Regions from separate parts of the Bacillus sp. FDAARGOS_235 genome, predicted to be linked through region 2. Evidence: predicted binding sites of a transcription regulator. Region 2 holds the regulator's gene; the other holds the start of a gene.
What was found. The regulator Rex, encoded in region 2, represses fermentation and respiration genes when NADH is low (regulators of the CRP and FNR family bind a similar motif). The targets are predictions, from matches to a motif close to TTGTGAAATATTTCACAA.
Positions count from the first base shown of each region.

Region 1: a site for Rex is predicted at 6,363-6,380, ahead of hcp (hydroxylamine reductase). Genes of this name have one in related genera too.

Region 1 is NZ_CP020437.2:4,939,704-4,949,837, forward strand. It holds gene A6J74_RS27825 (flavin-containing monooxygenase) at 1-982, shown strand, start outside; gene A6J74_RS27830 (hypothetical protein) at 1,263-1,511, shown strand; gene A6J74_RS27835 (serine hydrolase domain-containing protein) at 1,548-2,585, opposite strand; gene A6J74_RS27840 (hypothetical protein) at 2,686-2,880, opposite strand; gene A6J74_RS27845 (hypothetical protein) at 3,014-3,295, shown strand; gene A6J74_RS27850 (DUF3784 domain-containing protein) at 3,325-3,615, opposite strand; gene A6J74_RS27855 (MazG nucleotide pyrophosphohydrolase domain-containing protein) at 3,740-4,021, shown strand; gene A6J74_RS27860 (glycoside hydrolase family 25 protein) at 4,056-4,793, shown strand; gene bla2 (BcII family subclass B1 metallo-beta-lactamase) at 4,930-5,703, shown strand; gene hcp (hydroxylamine reductase) at 6,444-7,730, shown strand; gene A6J74_RS27880 (PadR family transcriptional regulator) at 8,217-8,537, shown strand; gene A6J74_RS27885 (DUF1048 domain-containing protein) at 8,613-8,954, shown strand; gene A6J74_RS27890 (ABC transporter ATP-binding protein) at 9,277-10,038, shown strand; gene A6J74_RS27895 (ABC transporter permease) at 10,039-10,134, shown strand, end outside.
Region 2 is NZ_CP020437.2:2,669,990-2,680,123, forward strand. It holds gene groL (chaperonin GroEL) at 1-1,349, opposite strand, end outside; gene groES (co-chaperone GroES) at 1,388-1,672, opposite strand; gene A6J74_RS15475 (CPBP family intramembrane glutamic endopeptidase) at 2,071-2,820, shown strand; gene A6J74_RS15480 (YdiK family protein) at 2,817-3,008, shown strand; gene A6J74_RS15485 (redox-sensing transcriptional repressor Rex) at 3,038-3,667, opposite strand; gene A6J74_RS15490 (ABC-F family ATP-binding cassette domain-containing protein) at 3,855-5,789, shown strand; gene tsaD (tRNA (adenosine(37)-N6)-threonylcarbamoyltransferase complex transferase subunit TsaD) at 6,263-7,279, opposite strand; gene rimI (ribosomal protein S18-alanine N-acetyltransferase) at 7,279-7,722, opposite strand; gene tsaB (tRNA (adenosine(37)-N6)-threonylcarbamoyltransferase complex dimerization subunit type 1 TsaB) at 7,736-8,428, opposite strand; gene tsaE (tRNA (adenosine(37)-N6)-threonylcarbamoyltransferase complex ATPase subunit type 1 TsaE) at 8,409-8,882, opposite strand; tRNA gene A6J74_RS15515 (tRNA-Asp) at 9,057-9,132, opposite strand; tRNA gene A6J74_RS15520 (tRNA-Met) at 9,135-9,211, opposite strand; rRNA gene rrf (5S ribosomal RNA) at 9,224-9,339, opposite strand; rRNA gene A6J74_RS15530 (23S ribosomal RNA) at 9,390-10,134, opposite strand, start outside.

The sequences.
Region 1 (10,134 bases), 2.3 Mb from region 2:
GCAAGAAGGGTATAATTTTTTATTACTTGAGGCAGGAAAACGAGTTGGTGATTCATGGAGAAATCGATATGATTCTTTGCAGCTTTTTACCTCAAGGTCTTACAGCAGCTTGCCGGGCATGACGTTAATAGGTGAAAAAAATGAATTTCCATGTAAAGATGAAATTGCAACTTATTTAGAAGAATATGCAAGACATTTTCAATTACCGGTACAATTACAAACGGAAGTTCTAAAAATAAAGAAAGAAAAAGAAATATTTGAATTACATACTCCTACAGAAATTTTACAAACGAAAAAAGTTATTATTGCATCAGGTGGTTTTCAGCAACCATTTATTCCCTCAGTTTCAGCAAATCTATCATCACATATTTTTCAAATACATTCATCACAATATAGATCATCATCGCAAATTCCACAGGGGAAGGCACTTGTAGTAGGTGGCGGAAATTCAGGAATGCAAATAGCAGTAGAACTTGCAAAAACGCATGAAGTTACGGTATCTATTAGTCATCCTATAACGTTTTTACCGTTACAAATTTTTGGAAAAAGTATTTTTAATCTGCTAGAAAAAGTGGGTTTATTGTACGCTGAAATAAATACAAAGAGGGGAAGATGGTTTCAGAAGAGAAAGGACCCTATTTTCGGTTTTGAAGGTAAGAAACTTATTCGTAATGGAGCAATCAAACTGCAAGAAAAAGTAGTAAGTGCATCAGGAAATAACATTATGTTTCAGAATGGTGATACTTATAGTGCAGAAAGCGTTATATGGTCAACTGGTTTTGTACAAAATTATAATTGGATTGAAATTGAACAGGCAGTGAATGAGAAAGGATTTCCTAATCATATAAAGGGAATCAGTCCAGTAAAAGGATTGTATTATATCGGTTTACCATGGCAATCTCAAAGGGGGTCCGCACTTATTTGTGGTGTAGGAAAGGATGCAGCGTATGTACTTTCTGAAATCAAAAAAATAGATCAGTAGCAGCAACTACTGATCATCCATATGTACATGAATTAGGAGAGGTCAAACATTTATTAACTTTATTATAATAGATTTTCATAGAATTAAAAACTGAAAATTCAAATTTAATATTGAGAAAGTTTTTTGTATCGAAATATATGAAAAAATAGGGATTTTTATTAAAACAGAAAAAGATATTTCTATTTTAGTAAATTATGATATAGTCTAAATAAGTGTGTTTTTCCATAAATGTAATTATTTTCATTGTAGTTTTGTTTATATGAGGGAAGGAGAAGTAATTATGAAGTTTGATGATCAACGCTTACTAGGAGTCCGATTAGGTTCTGTACTTGTGACAGAGGAAAATCAATATTTAGTAATTAAGAAAAAAGATCATTATGCACTGTTAAATATACATAATTTAGAATGCACACATGTTGAAGTGCAGTTAGAACATTTGGAAGAAATGTTGCGGGAAGATTTCCAAGAAAGTATAACGGAGATTATCGCACCAGAACATATAAAAATTGTTGCGAAAAATGTTATATAGATAAAGAAGCTGGAAGGAACAGCTTCTTTATTTTCATTATAAGGATAACGTTTTTACAACCTCACCAATGATCCCTTCCATTTGATGAACACCTAAATCGGAATTAGTCATAATAACAGCACCATTCCCGCAGTATGGATAACAAACCATCATACATTGAAATCCAACGCCCCATCCGAGTGAATAAACCTGTAATTTTCCATTAGAATCATCTAGAAAAACACCTAATCCAGTCCATTTTGAGCAACCTTGAGGAGAAATCATGTCTATTACTAATTTTTGAGAAAGTTTTAGTTTGCCCTTTCCTTGTAAGGAATGAATGATTTCAATAACTAAAGCTGATAAGTCAGTTGGTGTTGTCCAAATGCCTGAAGCAGCTGCGAATGGATAAAATGGAAATCTCTCATTTGCTACAGTTCCATCTTTATTATGGCCGCAAGCAAAAACATCAGTTTTATCTATGTCTTTTGGAGAGAAGAGTGTACTATTTTTCATTTGTAGTGGCTGGAAGATATGTTCTTCTAATAACTGATTAAATGATTTTCCTGTAATATCTTCTAGTAGTAGCTCGATTATACAAAAGTTTGCGTCCGAGTAATGAAATTCACTTTCTGGTTTATAAGCTACTTCTATAGGTACGGGGCAATATAGTGTTTTACCGGAAAGGAGCTCAGACATATTAGGTAATCCTTTTGCAGGTGTATAATGTTCAAAACTATTAGGTGGATCAATGAGTCCAGATTGATGGCTTAATAAGTTTCTCGAAGTGATGCTTTTTTGTGAAGTAAATAGATTGGTAGGAATGTTCCAAGATGTGAGTTTATCATTTACGTCTTCATCTAAATATACGATACCTTGCTCTGATAATGTTAGTACGAGCATTGTAGTGATGAATTTGCTGATAGAGCAAGAATTAAAGAGAGAATTTGTAGTAACAGCTCTAGTTGTTCCAGCTTCAAGTGTTCCAAAGGCAGTCGCTTCATCTAGTTTGCCATTACGTATAACAGCGAGGCTTAAACCTGCAACGGAATATTGATTCATTTTTTCGTATATATTGCTACTTTTTAAGTTCATGGTGACTCCTTTCTTTAAAGACAGAATATTATTTTTATTATACAGTAGTAAAAAAAAGAAAACACTTCGTGATTCACCAATGAAGTGTTTTCTTTTTTAGTTAGTTTGAAGTGAACTTTTGAAAAAATTTGTCTCGGTACATGTACATAACCCATGAGATTGTTATTAAAAAAATAATGATTTGTTTGTTTTTAATTGGTGCATTGAAAACAAGCCAACCAACTATATCAAATAATAAATGTAGCACGATTGAAAGAACTACAAATTGAAGTAACGTATTTAAAAATCTTTTCATAAAGTGTCCCCCTAAAATAATAGGTTTTATTAACAGTTTGATATAGTAGTATTATACATTAAATGTTTGATATGGTAAAATTTACATAATTTAGTGAAATAAAACAAATGAAAGTTAGTAAGGGGGAACATTCATGGAATTCTGGATGGTTATACCGATAGTAGCCTTTGGTTTCATTTATATCGCTGAAAAATTAACTACAATTGAAAAGAAAAATGATGCGCGTTTAAAGAGAATTGAAGATAGATTACAATTAATTACGAAAGAAATGGGAATTATAGAAAGAGAACCTGAAATTAATAAAGAACTACGCCAGCTTGTAGAAGAAGGCAAAAAAATTACAGCAGTTAAGAGAGTAAGAGAAGCTTTTGGTTTTTCCTTACTAGAAGCGAAGCAATATGTTGATAAATTATAAAAAAGATCATCCATTTGGGTGATCTTTTTTCACTGCACCATGCGTGTATTTACATAAGCGGCGATAATAAAGTGTCCAATTATAATGATAGGAATAACGATCGTGACATTAGGAGTAGTGAAGACACTACCGATTGTGGCAATGACACCAGCAACTAAATTATAAAGACCAACTATTTTTGATAACTTCACTTTATCAGGCACGCGGCGTTCGTTGAATCCTGATAAGAGCCAAGTGTATTGTTTTACTCCAATGAAATAAGCTAGTGCAAATGAAAGGATTGCCACTATGAATAATGATGGGGAAGCGAAGAGAGTCATTGCAAACACCTCCGTTAATGGGCTATAAATAAATTATAGTCCGAATGTTATAATTTAACAAAATATAATTTTGGTTTTAAGTGTAATAGAAAAATGGAGTATTGGTAATGAGGGGAGATTAAGTATGAATATTGTGGAGTTTCAGAGGTATGTATCAAATTTCAGTAAAGAAAAAGGATTTCAAGATACAACAATTGAAGAGCGCACCATATATACGATGGCGGAATTAGGTGAATTAGCGGAAGTCATATTAAAGCGTGATACAATACAAGATGCGAAAAGAGAGATCGGTTTAGAAATGTTTGATGTAATTTGGAATGTATGTGATTTAGCAAATAAATTAAATGTTGATTTAGAGAAGGCGTTTGAAGAAAAAATGAAAATTAATAAAAAGCGTGAATGGTAAGTAGAATTTTAATTTGTAAAGATGGGTGATATGAATGAAAAAGAATCTTTTTATAGGAGGAATCTTTACTTTAATTAGTGTAATAAGTGTTGTCGTTTACTTAGTTTTTCAAGGCATATTCATTCCGAATCAAATAAGTGCTGATAAGTATGAAATAAAAGGTGTAGATGTCGCATCGTATCAAGGGGATATAGATTGGAGAGAGTTGGAAAAGCAAAATATGAAGTTTGCGTTTATAAAGGCGACTGAAGGAAGCTCGTTTGTGGATGAGTACTTTTCGAAAAATTGGACGAATGCGAATAAGACAGATATGCGCATCGGAGCGTATCATTTTTTTAGTTTCGATAGTAAGGGTGAAACACAAGCAGAGCAATTTATACGAACTGTTCCAAAATATAAACAAGCACTGCCACCCGTAATTGATGTTGAGTTTTACGCTAACAAAAAAGATAATCCGCCTAAGCGTGAAGATGTTGCGAAAGAGTTGTCGGTCATGATTGAAATGCTAGAAAAACATTACGGTAAGAAAGTAATATTGTATGCAACTCAAGAGGCATATGATTTGTATATAAAGGATGGGTATCCCAAATGTGATATATGGATTCGTAGTGTTCTTACAAAAACAAGTTTATCTGATGAGAGAAAATGGACGTTTTGGCAATACACGAATCGTGGGAAATTAAGCGGTTATAATGGAAAAGAAAAGTATATTGATTTGAATGTATTTTATGGGAATGAGGAAGAGTTTGAGAATTATGGAGTGAAAGGTTAAGTTTTAAAGCGTACAACATTTTGTACGCTTTTTTATTATTTCTAAAAAAATATGTAAGACATGATGGAACAAAGATTGGAGATGAATTGTCTAATATAGGTAATAACTATTTAGTTTGAAAGGAAGGATGGAGAAAATGAAAAAGAATACATTATTAAAATTAGGGGTATGTGTTAGTTTACTAGGAATAACTCAATTTATTAGTACAATTTCTTCTGTGAAAGCAGAACAAAAGCTAGAGCAAAAAGTAATAAAAAATGAGACGGGAACTATTTCAATATCTCAGTTAAACAAAAATGTATGGGTTCATACGGAGTTAGGTTATTTTAATGGAGAAGCGGTTCCTTCGAACGGTCTAGTTCTTACTACTTCTAAAGGATTAGTACTTGTTGATTCTTCTTGGGATGACAAATTAACGAAGGAATTGATCGAGATGGTAGAAAAGAAATTTAAGAAGCGGGTAACGGATGTCATTATTACACATGCGCACGCTGATCGAATTGGCGGAATAACAACGTTGAAAGAAAGAGGCATTAAAGCACATAGTACAGCATTAACTGCGGAACTAGCAAAGAAAAGTGGATATGAAGAGCCACTTGGAGATTTACAAACAATTACGAGTTTGAAGTTTGGCAATACAAAAGTAGAAACGTTCTATCCAGGGAAAGGACATACAGAAGATAATATTGTTGTTTGGTTGCCACAATATCAAATTTTAGCTGGAGGCTGTTTAGTAAAATCTGCGGAAGCAAAAGATTTAGGAAATGTGGCGGATGCGTACGTAAATGAATGGTCTGTATCGATTGGAAATGTATTGAAACGATATAAAAATATGAATTCTGTCGTACCTGGTCATGGTGATGTAGGGGACAAAGGGTTACTTTTACATACATTGGATTTACTAAAATAAGACATTGTTAGAAGAAAGAGAGGAGAAATAATTTTCTCCTCTCTTTCTTCTAACTATATTTAAATGCTGAATTTGTCGATTATGCCAGCATATATTACTGAGATTTTAATTCCAAGTATACAAATACTAGTACCGTCATAATTGCAATAACAACGTAAGTAGCATCAAGCATTATAAGTGTTTTTAAAGTTTCAGTCATCCTAATTCACCCCTGCTATAAAAATATAACATGATCTTTTTATCAATCAGATAAGAGATCACAAAGATACAATATACATGAAATTTCTTAAGTAGGTTCTATTTAAATATATCATATAAATAATGTAAATAATGTTAAGATAGTGTAAATGTATTGTAAATAAAAAGGTTTACAATAAAGACTTTAATAAAAAATGACAGTTCCTTAAAATTAAAAATACGCTCTTCTTTCTATTGAATGATAGAAAGAAGAGCGTATTTTTATATCTATTTTCATATGTGATGAATTGCAACTATTTGTACAAGGGATTCAAAAATTTTTTTCGTTGTATATATTTCTCCAAATTAATTATTTAGCTATTTAAAAGTATCGAAAGATGTGGACACACTAATGTATATTTTTTAGTGTCAATAAAAATATTATGTCAACAATATGAACTGTCACAAATCTTTATATATTATTGTGATTGATATCACATCACTTTTTTTCAATGGGTATTATGCTTAAGGTGTAATGAATGATTGGGAGAGGGTGGGATGATATGTTTTGTTATCAATGTGAACAAACGCCAACAGGCGGATGTAAAGTAATGGGTGTTTGTGGAAAGAATGAAACGATTGCTAGTTTACAAGACACGATTGTGTTTGGGCTAAAAGGAATTGCGGCTTATCGTACTCATGCTGCTCAGCTAGGGTATACGGATGCATTTGTAGATGCTACAACACAAGAAGCTTTATATATGACATTAACAAATTCTAATTTTAACGAACAAGAGCATATTGATATGGCTATGAAAGTTGGGAAATCAGCTTTACGGGTGATGGAGTTATTGGATGAGGCACATACGAATCATTTTGGTGTGCCAGAGCCTGTACAAATTACACAAAATCGTGTAGAAGGTAAAGCAATTGTAGTTACGGGTCATAATTTATTTGCATTAGAAGAACTATTAAAGCAAACAGAAGGAAAAGACATTAATATTTATACGCATTCTGAAATGCTACCAGCACACGGATACCCGCAGCTGAAAAAATATAAACATTTAAAAGGAAACATCGGTAAGGCATGGTATGATCAAAGACGCCTTTTTGAAAAATTTACTGGTGCCATATTAGCTACAACGAACTGTGTTATGCCAATTAAAGGCTCGTACTCTGATCGATTCTTTTCATATGACATTGCAGGCTTAGAGGGTATACAAAAAATTGAAAATGATGATTTTACACCATTAATTCAAAAAACGCTAGAACTTCCAGAAGTACATATGGAGTCGGATGAACAGTTAGTTACAGGGTTTCATCATAATACAGTATTATCATTAGCTCCAGAAATTATTGATGCAGTAAAAGAAGGGAAAATAAAGCGTTTCTTTGTTATCGCCGGTTGTGATGCACCGGGAAAAGGCGGAGAATATTATCGTGAATTAGCAACGTCACTTCCGCCAGAAACGGTTATTTTAACAACTTCTTGTGGGAAATTCCGCTTTAATGATGTGGATTACGGTGTTGTACCTGGCACGGAAATTCCGCGTTACATTGACTTAGGACAATGTAACAACTCCATTTCTACAGTGAAAATAGCGGCTGCTTTAGCAGATGCTTTTCAATGTGAAGTGAACGAATTGCCAGTAAGTATTGTCCTATCATGGTTTGAACAAAAAGCAGTTGCCATTTTGCTCGGGCTATTTAGTCTTGGAATTCAAGATATTCGCATCGGTCCAAAGGCTCCTGAATTTATTTCACCTGGCGTACTTGATGTATTACAAGAAACATTCGGTTTAAAACTGATTACAAATGCAGCAGAAGATATGGCTATGATGTTATCGTAATAAAAAATGATCTGTCTTATTAATAAGAAGAGCTAGCCATATTCATTAACTTTGGTATAGTATAGCGCCCCAAAATAAAAATGTAGAATTTTTGTTTTGGGGTATTTTCTTTTCTTAGTGGGATAGGTATGGGGCAAAATAAAAAAAGAAAATAGGCTGTATCGAATAGGTAATAGTTGATTTTAGAAAAAATATAAAAATCGAGTTGACATTCATCGCTACTTAGTCATACAATGTACTTGTAATAAGCAATACTGAGTAGTGTTGTTTCTCAAAATATTTGCAGTAGACAATAGGTAATAGCGGATTTTAGAAAAAATTTGAAAATCAGTTGACATCTATCACTACTTAGTCATACAATGTAGATGTAATAAGTGATACTGAATAGTATGAATTCAAAAAAACCACTCAGTAAAAAATTCGCCTTAGTACTCTGTAATACTGAATATAAGTCAGACAGAATAGGGGGTAAAGGAGGATCAGGACATGGAAAATTTAACTGAAATGCTGAAAGGTTCACTGGAAGGGTGTGTACTGGAAATCATTAGTCGCCGTGAAACGTATGGCTATGAGATTACCCGCCACCTGAATGATCTTGGGTTTACCGAAGTTGTGGAAGGTACGGTGTATACCATCCTCGTACGATTAGAGAAGAAAAAGCTTGTGAATATTGAAAAGAAACCATCAGATATGGGACCGCCTCGTAAGTTTTATTCATTAAATGAAGAAGGCCGCCAGGAGCTTGAATTGTTTTGGAAAAAATGGGATTTTGTATCGTCAAAAATTAACGTCTTGAAGTCAAAATAGGTTCATAAGATAAAATGTTCCGGCCGATACTTTGGGAATTTCTTGCTCGGTTTTATAAAAAAGGAGGAAAATAAGATGTTAGAAATGTTTAAAAAGTTAATTGGTGATAAAAAAGAGTACAAAATGATGATGGCACGAGTTGAGGCTCTGCCAGAGGACTACCAATTTGTATTTAAGAAAATTCAAAACTACATGTGGAATTTCTCAGCGGGTAACGGGATGGATATGTTACACATACAGTATGAATTAATCGATTTGTTCGAAGCGGGTGCAGCGGAAGGAAGACAAGTGCTTGACATTACTGGGGATGACGTGGCATCCTTTGCTGACGAACTAGTGGCAAACGCTAAAACTTACGTCTCCAAGTATCGTGAAGATTTGAATGAAAGTATTATGACGAAATTGAGAAAAAAATAAATGGAATAAGTAATACCGACTGATTAGCTGGTTACACATATGAATTGCCACCATAGCTATTCAGTTATATTTTTAACTCAGTACTAAGTAATACAGAATATCAGTGATACTAAATAGGTAGAGGTAAATAAATTATCTTCGCAAAACATTTTTATCCCGCATTAACGGGCAGTAAGACCCCCACCTCAAAATTCAGCGTAAGCAAAGAAGTTAGGTCGGGGATCAATTGCCCGTAAAAGCCCGATTGATTCAACTAATAATCAGTGGGGGATGAACAAAACCCCCACTGATTAAAGTTTCACTTTATAGGGAGGAAAAAAGTATGAGTAATGCAGCGATTTCTATAAAAGGCTTGAAAAAATCCTTTAAAGACAAGGAAGTTTTAAAAGGGGTAGATTTTGAGGTGCAGCGTGGAGAAATTTTCGCGCTGCTAGGCTCAAATGGAGCGGGAAAGACAACAACGGTCAACATCCTTTCGACGCTAATGAAGCAAGATGGCGGTGAAGTAAGCATTTGCGGATTTGATGTACAGCGTCAACCAGATCATGTTCGTCAAAGTATCAGTTTGACAGGGCAGTTCGCAGCTTTAGACGGTATGCTTACTGGGAGGGAAAACTTGATAATGATCGCCAAGTTACGTGGTGTTTCCAATCCCGCTCAAGTTGCTGACAATCTACTTGCAAGATTTAGCCTGACTGATGCGGCAAACCAAAGGGCAGATCAGTATTCAGGCGGAATGAAGCGCCGGCTTGATATCGCGATGAGTTTGATTGGAGCGCCAGCAATTATTTTTCTTGACGAACCAACGACTGGACTTGATCCTGAAGCGCGAATCGAAGTGTGGGATACAGTTAAGGAACTTGCCAGTAGCGGTACAACTATTTTGCTTACGACTCAGTACTTGGAGGAAGCAGAACAACTGGCAGACCGTATCGCTATTTTGCATGGCGGAAAAATTATTACGACAGGTACTCTTGCTGAACTAAAAGAGATGTTCCCACCGGCAAAAGTGGAGTATATCGAAAAGCAACCGACATTGGAAGAAATCTTCCTTGCGATTATCGGTAAAAAGGAGGAGATGTAAATGAAAAGTAAAACTGGTGTATTACTAGGTCGTTTAATGCGTAACATTATGCGCAGTCCGGATACAATTATTACGGTAGCGATTACACCGATTATG
Region 2 (10,134 bases):
TGACGAACTGGCTCTTCTAGTGCACGAAGTACGATGTTGATACCTGTTGCTTCGTCGCCTTCAGCTACGATAGAAGCTACTTTCGTGTATACGTTCATAAGTGAAGTACCACCACCTGCAACGATACCTTCTTCTACTGCTGCACGAGTTGAGTTAAGTGCATCTTCAATGCGAAGTTTGCGCTCTTTTAACTCAGTTTCAGTTGCTGCACCTACTTTAATTACTGCTACGCCACCAGCTAATTTAGCAAGACGCTCTTGTAATTTTTCACGATCGAATTCAGAAGTTGTTTCTTCTAATTGCGCACGGATTTGACCGATGCGAGCTTCGATTTGTTGTGTGTTTCCAATACCTTCAACTACAGTTGTGTTTTCTTTCGTTACAACGATTTTACCAGCGCGTCCTAAAGATTCAACTGTAGCAGATTTTAAGTCACGTCCTAATTCTTCAGTGATTACTTCGCCACCAGTTAAGATTGCGATATCTTCTAGCATTGCTTTACGACGGTCACCAAATCCAGGAGCTTTAACAGCCACTACATTGAATGTACCACGAAGTTTGTTCACTACTAATGTAGCTAAAGCTTCGCCTTCTACATCTTCAGCAATGATAAGAAGTGGTTTACCTTGTTGTACCACTTGCTCTAATACTGGTAAGATTTCTTGGATGTTAGAAATCTTTTTGTCAGTAATTAAGATATATGGGTTATCAAGAACAGCTTCCATTTTGTCAGAATCAGTAATCATGTAAGGAGATGCATATCCACGATCAAATTGCATACCTTCTACTACGTCTAATTCCGTTGTGAATCCTTTAGATTCTTCTAAAGTAATAACGCCGTCGTTACCAACGCGCTCCATTGCTTCAGCGATTAATTGACCTACTTCTTCGTCAGCCGCAGAAATAGCAGCTACTTGTGCGATAGAAGATTTACCTTCAATTGGTTTAGAAATCGCTTTTAATTCTTCAATTGCAGCAGTAACAGCTTTTTCGATACCTTTACGAAGACCCATTGGGTTTGCACCAGCTGTTACGTTTTTAAGACCTTCACGAATCATAGCTTGCGCTAATACAGTTGCAGTTGTCGTTCCGTCACCAGCTACATCGTTTGTTTTGCTAGCAACTTCTGCTACTAATTTTGCACCCATGTTTTCGAATGCATCTTCTAATTCGATTTCTTTTGCGATTGTTACACCATCATTTGTAATAAGTGGTGAACCGAATTTTTTCTCAAGTACAACGTTACGACCTTTTGGTCCAAGCGTTACTTTTACTGCGTTTGCAAGAGTGTCGACACCGCGAAGCATCGAACGACGTGCTTCTTCACTAAATTTAATATCTTTTGCCATAATAATTGACCCCCTTGGAATTTTTAAGATTTATATAATTAACCGATAACTGCTAAAATGTCACTTTCACGTAAAATCAAGTAGTCTGTACCTTCGTATTTTACTTCAGTACCTGCATATTTTGAGAAGATGATAAGATCACCTGCTGCTACCTCTAAAGCAACACGCTCACCATTTTCAAGCACTCGACCAGTACCTACTGCAATAACTTTACCCTCTTGTGGTTTTTCTTTTGCAGTGTCTGGTAATACAATACCACTTGCTGTTTTTTCTTCTGCTTGAACAAGCTCAATTACAACGCGATCACCTAATGGCTTTAGCATGAACAATAACCTCCTCATTGTGTTATGTAAATTTTTTATTAGCACTCGAGTCACCCGAGTGCTAACACACTTATAATAATAAATAATCTCAATTTCTTTTGCAAGTAAAAAAATCATAATTTTTTCGCAAATTACTATATATACTCTTCTATATAAAATCCTTCTTCTACTACCTTTACTATATGAATCGTTGTTTCCACTACTCGTATGTTACAATATGAAAGACACCCTAAGTTGTTTTCGCTACACACACAACTTTTTCCTGTCTTCTATTTTAATTTCCAATGCAGATTTACAAAAAAAACATAATTCGAATGAAAGTTTATATCGTAGGTAGCATATTACATGTTATCCTGCCTTATCTCATACACTAGAGTTAGAAAGGATGGTTAAACCATTTGAAGAAACAATATTGGTGGATTATCGTTACATACATTTTAATGCAATTGTCGGGTATTGCCGGATTACCACTTCTTCTGAAAACCGGACTATACGATAATAGAGGATTTACCAACGAGGAAAAGTTTCAACTAATAACCGGACATTGGTCTATTATTAGCTTTTTCATTGCACTATGCGTTGTAATTTGGTTACTTAGAACAGATATTCGTGACAGGCATTTAGATGCAATGCGCTCTTCTGTTCCAGCTACAATCGGGTGGATTTTTATCGGGTTCTTCTTAGCAATCATCTCACAAAGTATTGCAGGTATGATTGAAATGTATCTATTAGGGATTACACCTGGATCTGAGAATACAGACCGACTTATGGACATCGCAAGAACGACACCTTGGTTCCTTATTGTTATATCTATAATCGGACCTATTTTAGAAGAAATCGTATTTAGAAAAATTTTATTTGGTACACTTTATAAGAGATTTAATTTCTTCGTTGCTGCTATTATTAGTTCACTCGTATTCGCAGCGATTCATTTTGATTTTACTCACCTATTGGTATACACTTCTATGGGGCTCGTATTCGCCTTCTTATATGTAAAAACGAAACGCATTATCGTTCCTATAGCAGCCCATGTAGCAATGAATACATTAGTTGCCATTGGACAGATTTTCATGAGCAATGAACAAATTCAAGAAATGATTAAAGAAGCTGAAAAAATGCAAGGCTTTATCGGAGGATTTTTTGTATGAGAAACTCACCATTGTTCATGGCTGCATTGTATTTCCTTCTCGGATGTATCTTTACACGTTTCGCCATTACGAACGTGACAGATACAATCTGGAATATGTGGACAATACTATTTGCAGTTATGGCAACAATTGATTTTAATTTGGCACTTCGCCTTATATTAGTGAAATTCACAAAGAAAAAACAATAATAAAACGCAGAGGTCACCTCCTCTGCGTTTTATTGTGGATAATTCTTTAAAAAGTAAACAAGCGTTTGTAGCTCTACAGCTAAATCAATATGATGAATTCTTATATTCTCTGACACATTTAAGCGTGCTGGTGTGAAGTTTAAAATACCGTGCACGTTTGTTTCTGCCAATCTATCGGCTACAGATTGCGCTACTGTAGCGGGTACTGTTAATATTGCCACTTGTATATCATTTGATAACCTTTCTTCTAATTCATCTAAATGATATACAGGAATACCCCCGATTTCTGTTCCAACTTTCTCTTCACTAACATCAAATGCCATTTCAATTTTTGTATTATTGTTTTTCGTGAAATTATAATGTAAGAAAGCGGTCCCTAAATTACCTACTCCAATAAGCGCTACACGTGTTATATCATCTTGATCGAGTGTTTCACGGAAAAATGATAATAAATAATTTACGTTATATCCATATCCCTTTTTCCCTAATGCTCCAAAGTATGAGAAATCTCTTCGAATAGTTGCGGAATCAACCTTTACCGCTTCACTCAATTCGGCTGATGAAACACGTTGCTTACCAGAAAGAGATAAGTTTTGGATAAATCGATAGTATAGAGGCAATCGTTTAGCAGTGGCTTGCGGAATTTTCTGCTGATCCATATAACCTCTCCTCTCTTCCTATCTTTATTCATATACTTGAATCGAATACAGAAGTTTAGTACTTATGAATTTCCTTGTATAATAAAGAGAAGAAGTATTCTCTCTTTATTTTAAACTATACACTATTTTTAGTATGATTGAGAAATATAAACATGGCAAAGTTAAGAAATTATTTGAGGTGAAAACATTGATTTTATTACAAGTAAACGGGCTTTCAAAATTATACGGTGCCGAAACGATTCTTGCAAACATAAAATTGGAAGTGCAAACGAAAGATCGTATCGCTTTAGTTGGACGAAATGGAGCCGGAAAATCTACATTATTAAAAATTATCGCCGGTGAATTATCTCATGATGGCGGCGAAATTATAAAACCGAAAGATGTCTCAATTGGGTACTTAGCTCAAAATACTGGATTAGAAACATCATTAACAATTTGGGATGAAATGCTAACCGTCTTTACACACCTACAGCAAATGGAGACAAAACTTCGAAGGCTAGAGCAAGAAATGGGAAAAGAAGAAAACTTTTCAAATGCCGCTACATATGAAAAATTATTAGCTGATTATGACCAATTGCAATTAGATTATAAAGATCAAGGCGGCTATCAGTACGAAGCAGATATTCGCTCCATTTTAAGCGGTCTTGGTTTCCCTGTTGAAACGCATCAGACGACAATTTCTACGTTAAGTGGCGGACAAAAAACGAGATTAGCTCTTGGGAAATTATTATTAACGAAACCAGACTTACTTATTTTAGACGAGCCTACAAACCATTTAGACATCGAAACATTAACGTGGCTTGAGCAATACTTACAAGGTTATCCTGGCGCAATTTTAATCGTTTCTCATGACCGTTATTTCTTAGATAAGCTTGTTACACAAGTATATGAAATTTCGAATAAAGAAAGCAGACGATTTGTTGGTAACTACAGTAAATATTTAGACTTAAAATCAGCCCTATACGAACAAGAAATAAAGCGTTACGAAAAGCAACAAGATGAAATCGCTAAACTTGAGGACTTCGTTCAAAAAAATATAGCACGTGCATCTACGACAAAACGTGCACAAAGCCGTCGTAAACAATTAGATAGAATGGAATTATTAACCAGACCATTAGGTGACTCTAAATCAGCCTCATTCCACTTCGATATTGAAAAACAAAGTGGAAATGATGTTTTACAAGTAAAAGATGCAACCATCGGTTATGATGAGGATCCTATTATTGAACATGTAAATATGCGCTTAACTCGGGGAGATAGTGTTGCCTTAGTTGGACCGAATGGAATTGGAAAATCCACATTATTAAAATCCATTGTGAATAAGTTACAGCTATTACATGGAGATGTTGCTTTCGGATCAAATGTATCTGTTGGTTATTATGATCAAGAGCAAGCTAACTTAACATCTTCTAAGCGCGTTTTAAATGAACTATGGGATGAATATCCGCTTCAACCCGAAAAAGAAATTCGCACTATATTAGGTAATTTTTTATTCACAGGGGATGATGTACTAAAACCAGTATCTTCTCTTAGTGGTGGACAAAAGGCCCGATTAGCTCTCGCAAAACTTATGATGCAAAAATCCAATTTATTAATTCTCGATGAGCCAACGAACCATCTTGATTTAAATAGTAAAGAAATTTTGGAGAATGCTTTAATTGATTATCCAGGAACTCTTCTATTCGTTTCACATGACCGCTACTTCATTAATCGCGTAACGACTACAGTTGTCGAATTATCAACAGAAGGTGCGCAAGAGTATTTAGGTGATTACGATTACTATGTGGAGAAGAAAAATGAAATGATTGAACGCGCAGCATTTGAACAACAAGAACAGCAAGAAAATCAGGCACCTGTTCAAAAAACTGTAGCTCAAGAAAAATTAAATTATCTCGAAGAAAAAGAGCGTAAACAATTAGAACGTCAACGCACTCGAAAAATCGAAGAACTAGAACAAAACATCGTAAGCTTAGAAGAAGAAATTGCTACGTTAGAGGATCAGCTTTGCTTACCAGAAATATATGCAGATTATGAAAAGGCTAGTGAGATTACAACGAAAAAACAAACATTACAAGAACAACTTGAAGCCTGTATGGCAGAATGGGAAGAACTGCATATATAAGCTAATTTAAACAAAAAGGATGTCTCATCAGTCGAGGATTTTTGACTAGATGACATCCTTTTTATTTCCCTTTAGAATCAGTTTCGTAGTACATGAAATTATATCGACGATTTTTTGAATGCACATACCTTAACTTAAAATATATAAACAATTCGACAAGAAACATCGTTTTCCCGACAAAGATTGACAATTGCAGCAACCAATATGATAAGAGGAGGATTTTTCAAAAGTTTTTTAGGATATCTTCTCGTTTTTATTTCCCGAAAAAGAATTCATTTAAAGGTCAGACTTCATCCGTTTTATCCACAAGGTTATACACATATCCACCTTTATAAAATAAACATCAAAATAACTTTTCCACATTATCCACATTTAACAAAAAAGTTATTAACAGTTTATATACACAATAAAACCCACATTATCAACAGATAATATGGGTTTTATCCACAAGCTGTGGTTAATTTTGTGTATAACTATGCTTCAATATCTAAGCCTGGGTTTGCATTTAAAGCTAATGTCGCACGTTTTCCTTGTTCGTATGCAATTGTACCTGCAGCTGCAATCATTGCTGCATTGTCTGTGCATAAAGATAACGGCGGGATAATTAGCTCTATATCTTCTTTTCGTGCAAACTCTTCTTCTAGACGTGCACGAAGCCCTTTATTAGCAGCTACTCCACCAGCAAGAAGCAATTGCTTTACATTATACGCTTCTGCTGCACGAGATGCTTTCGTTACAAGTACATCAATTACACTCTCTTGAAAGCTTGCTGCTAAATCTTCCGGTGCAATTTCTATACCACGTTGTTTTGCGTTATGCACAGTGTTGATAACTGCTGATTTCAATCCACTAAAGCTGAAATCATACGAATCGGGTTCTAGCCATGCACGAGGCAAATCAATTGTTGGCTTCCCTTCATGCGCAAGGCGATCAATATGAGGACCACCTGGATACGGCATAGATAGCGTACGAGCTACTTTATCATATGCTTCTCCTGCTGCATCATCTCGCGTTTCACCAATCACTTCAAATGAACCATGTTCTTTCATATAAACAAGTTCTGTATGTCCACCCGATACAACAAGTGATAGTAGTGGGAATTGAACTTCTTTTACTAAACGATTCGCATAAATATGGCCAGCAATATGATGAACACCAACTAGAGGAATATCATGTGCAAAGGCTACCGCCTTCGCTGCATTTACTCCTATTAAAAGTGCTCCTACTAAACCGGGTCCCTCTGTTACAGCAATTGCATCAATATCCTCGAAAGTTATATTCGCTTCTTTTAAAGCTTCTTCTAACACAACTGTAATTTCTTCTACATGGTGACGGGATGCAATCTCTGGTACAACCCCGCCAAAACGCTTATGACTTTCAATTTGTGATGCAACGACGTTCGCAATGATTTCCGTTCCATTTTTAACAACTGCTACTGCTGTTTCATCGCAGCTTGTTTCAATACCAAGTATAATCGTATTTTTTTCCATTATATATTCACCCACATTACAAGACCATCTTCCTGATTGTCTGCATAGTATCGTTTACGAATTCCACCATTTTGAAATCCGTATTTTTTGTATAACTGCTTTGCTACTTCATTTGATACGCGTACTTCAAGCGTCATTGTTTTTACCCCTAGTTCTTTCGCTACGGAAATAACTTCTTTCAATAGGGCATCTCCTAACTTTTGACCTCGGTATTCTGGCAAAATAGCTATATTTGTGATATGTGATTCATCAATAATTATCCACAATCCACAATACCCGATTACAAGGCCATCTTTTTCTAGCACAACATAATGTGCATGTTCATTCATCGTTAATTCACGTTGAAAGGCATCTGCAGTCCAAGGAGTTGAAAAAGATGCTTCTTCAATAGCTACAATTTGAGCGATATCATCGAGTTCCATCTTTCTAAATATCATATCCATCTTCTGCAAGCTCCTACTTGTTTTGACTTTCTAACCACTTTGTTTCAGCTTCAGCTAAACGAAGGTAACTAGGAACAAATGAATGTACATCTTGTTCCTCTTTTTGTAACCCTAAGAAAGCTAACTCACTTGGTCTTGGATTATTTTTAGTGAAAGGAGCAAATACAGCTTGATTGCCTAAATGTTCTATAATTGTTTCTTTATGCAATTTAACATCGTTACCGATAAATAAAACAGGCTGTCCTTTATCTTTTAACATTTGCAACCAGTCTACAATAAGAATAATTCGATCTTCTTCTATTGAAGTTAACTGCTCTCCTTCATATGTATATAATCCAGTATAAATTTGTCCACGTCTTCCATCAAATAAAGGACAAATTAACCCACTAAAGTTAGCACCGTTTGCAGCTACTACTTCTAAACTTGATACACCTACGATTGGTATTTGAAGTGACCAAGCTAATGTTTTTGCCGCTGTCACACCTATGCGAACTCCTGTATATGATCCAGGTCCAGCAGCCACAACGATTTTAGTTAATTCTTTTGGTTTTACACCACATTCTTTTAATAGTTGCTCTACAGCTGGCATAAGGCGTACAGAATGGTTTTTTGTTAAATTTGTAATGATTTCCCCAATTACGTTTTCTTCCTCAATAAGGGATACACCCATTACGTAATTTGAAGTATCAATTGCTAGTACTTTCATCTTGTAATAGCTCCTCACATAATCTAATATAACGGTCTCCAACTGGCTCGAGTACAATTTTTCTTGTGTCATCTCCAGCATGGAATAAACTAATTTGTAACTTTTCATTCGGTAAATATGCTTCTATCAAATGAGCCCATTCTACTACCGTAATTCCTTCACCATAGAAGTACTCATCAAAACCTAAGTCTTCTTCACTTTCCGCTAAACGATACACGTCCATATGATATAACGGCAATCTTCCTTTATATTCTTTAATAATGTTAAAGGTAGGACTATTTACAACTCTTTTCACGCCAAGACCTTTTGCTAGCCCTTTTGTAAAAGTCGTTTTACCAGCTCCAAGATCTCCTTCTAAAATAATTACATCTTGTGCCCGGGCAAGTTCACCTAGTTTTTCTGATAATCTTTGTGTTTCCTCAGAAGATTTTGTTGTTACTTCATATTTACTCACAGACTTCACCTACTTTACTCACAATGTTCTCTGCTCTTTATTATACAGGTTTTGAATATATAAAAAAGTCCTTAGGAGTTGTCCTAAGGATAGTTTGACTGTCTTTATTAGTTTTTTGTTAAAACAAATAAAAAAATACGAAACAACTTGTTTCGTTCTTTTCTTTATATAAAATGGCGGTCCCGACCGGGGTCGAACCGGCGATCTCCTGCGTGACAGGCAGGCATGTTAACCACTACACCACGGGACCATTGGTTGCGGGGACAGGATTTGAACCTGCGACCTTCGGGTTATGAGCCCGACGAGCTACCGTGCTGCTCCACCCCGCGATGATATAAATAGCTTGGCGACGTCCTACTCTCACAGGGACAAGGTCCCAACTACCATCGGCGCTAGAGAGCTTAACTTCCGTGTTCGGTATGGGAACGGGTGTGACCTCTCTGCCATCATCACCAAACTATTGAAGGCATATTCCTTCAAAACTAGATAACATTTGCTACATATTATATGGTTAAGTCCTCGATCTATTAGTATTCGTCAGCTCCACATGTCACCATGCTTCCACCTCGAACCTATCAACCTGATCATCTTTCAGGGATCTTACTAGCTTACGCTATGGGAAATCTCATCTTGAGGGGGGCTTCATGCTTAGATGCTTTCAGCACTTATCCCTTCCGCACATAGCTACCCAGCTATGCCCTTGGCAGAACAACTGGTACACCAGCGGTGCGTCCATCCCGGTCCTCTCGTACTAAGGACAGCTCCTCTCAAATTTCCTACGCCCACGACGGATAGGGACCGAACTGTCTCACGACGTTCTGAACCCAGCTCGCGTACCGCTTTAATGGGCGAACAGCCCAACCCTTGGGACCGACTACAGCCCCAGGATGCGATGAGCCGACATCGAGGTGCCAAACCTCCCCGTCGATGTGGACTCTTGGGGGAGATAAGCCTGTTATCCCCGGGGTAGCTTTTATCCGTTGAGCGATGGCCCTTCCATGCGGAACCACCGGATCACTAAGCCCGACTTTCGTCCCTGCTCGACTTGTAGGTCTCGCAGTCAAGCTCCCTTATGCCTTTGCACTCTACGAATGATTTCCAACCATTCTGAGGGAACCTTTGGGCGCCTCCGTTACACTTTAGGAGGCGACCGCCCCAGTCAAACTGCCCACCTGACACTGTCTCCCGGGTCGATAAGACCCGTAGGTTAGAATTTCAATACAGTCAGGGCGGTATCCCACCAGCGCCTCCA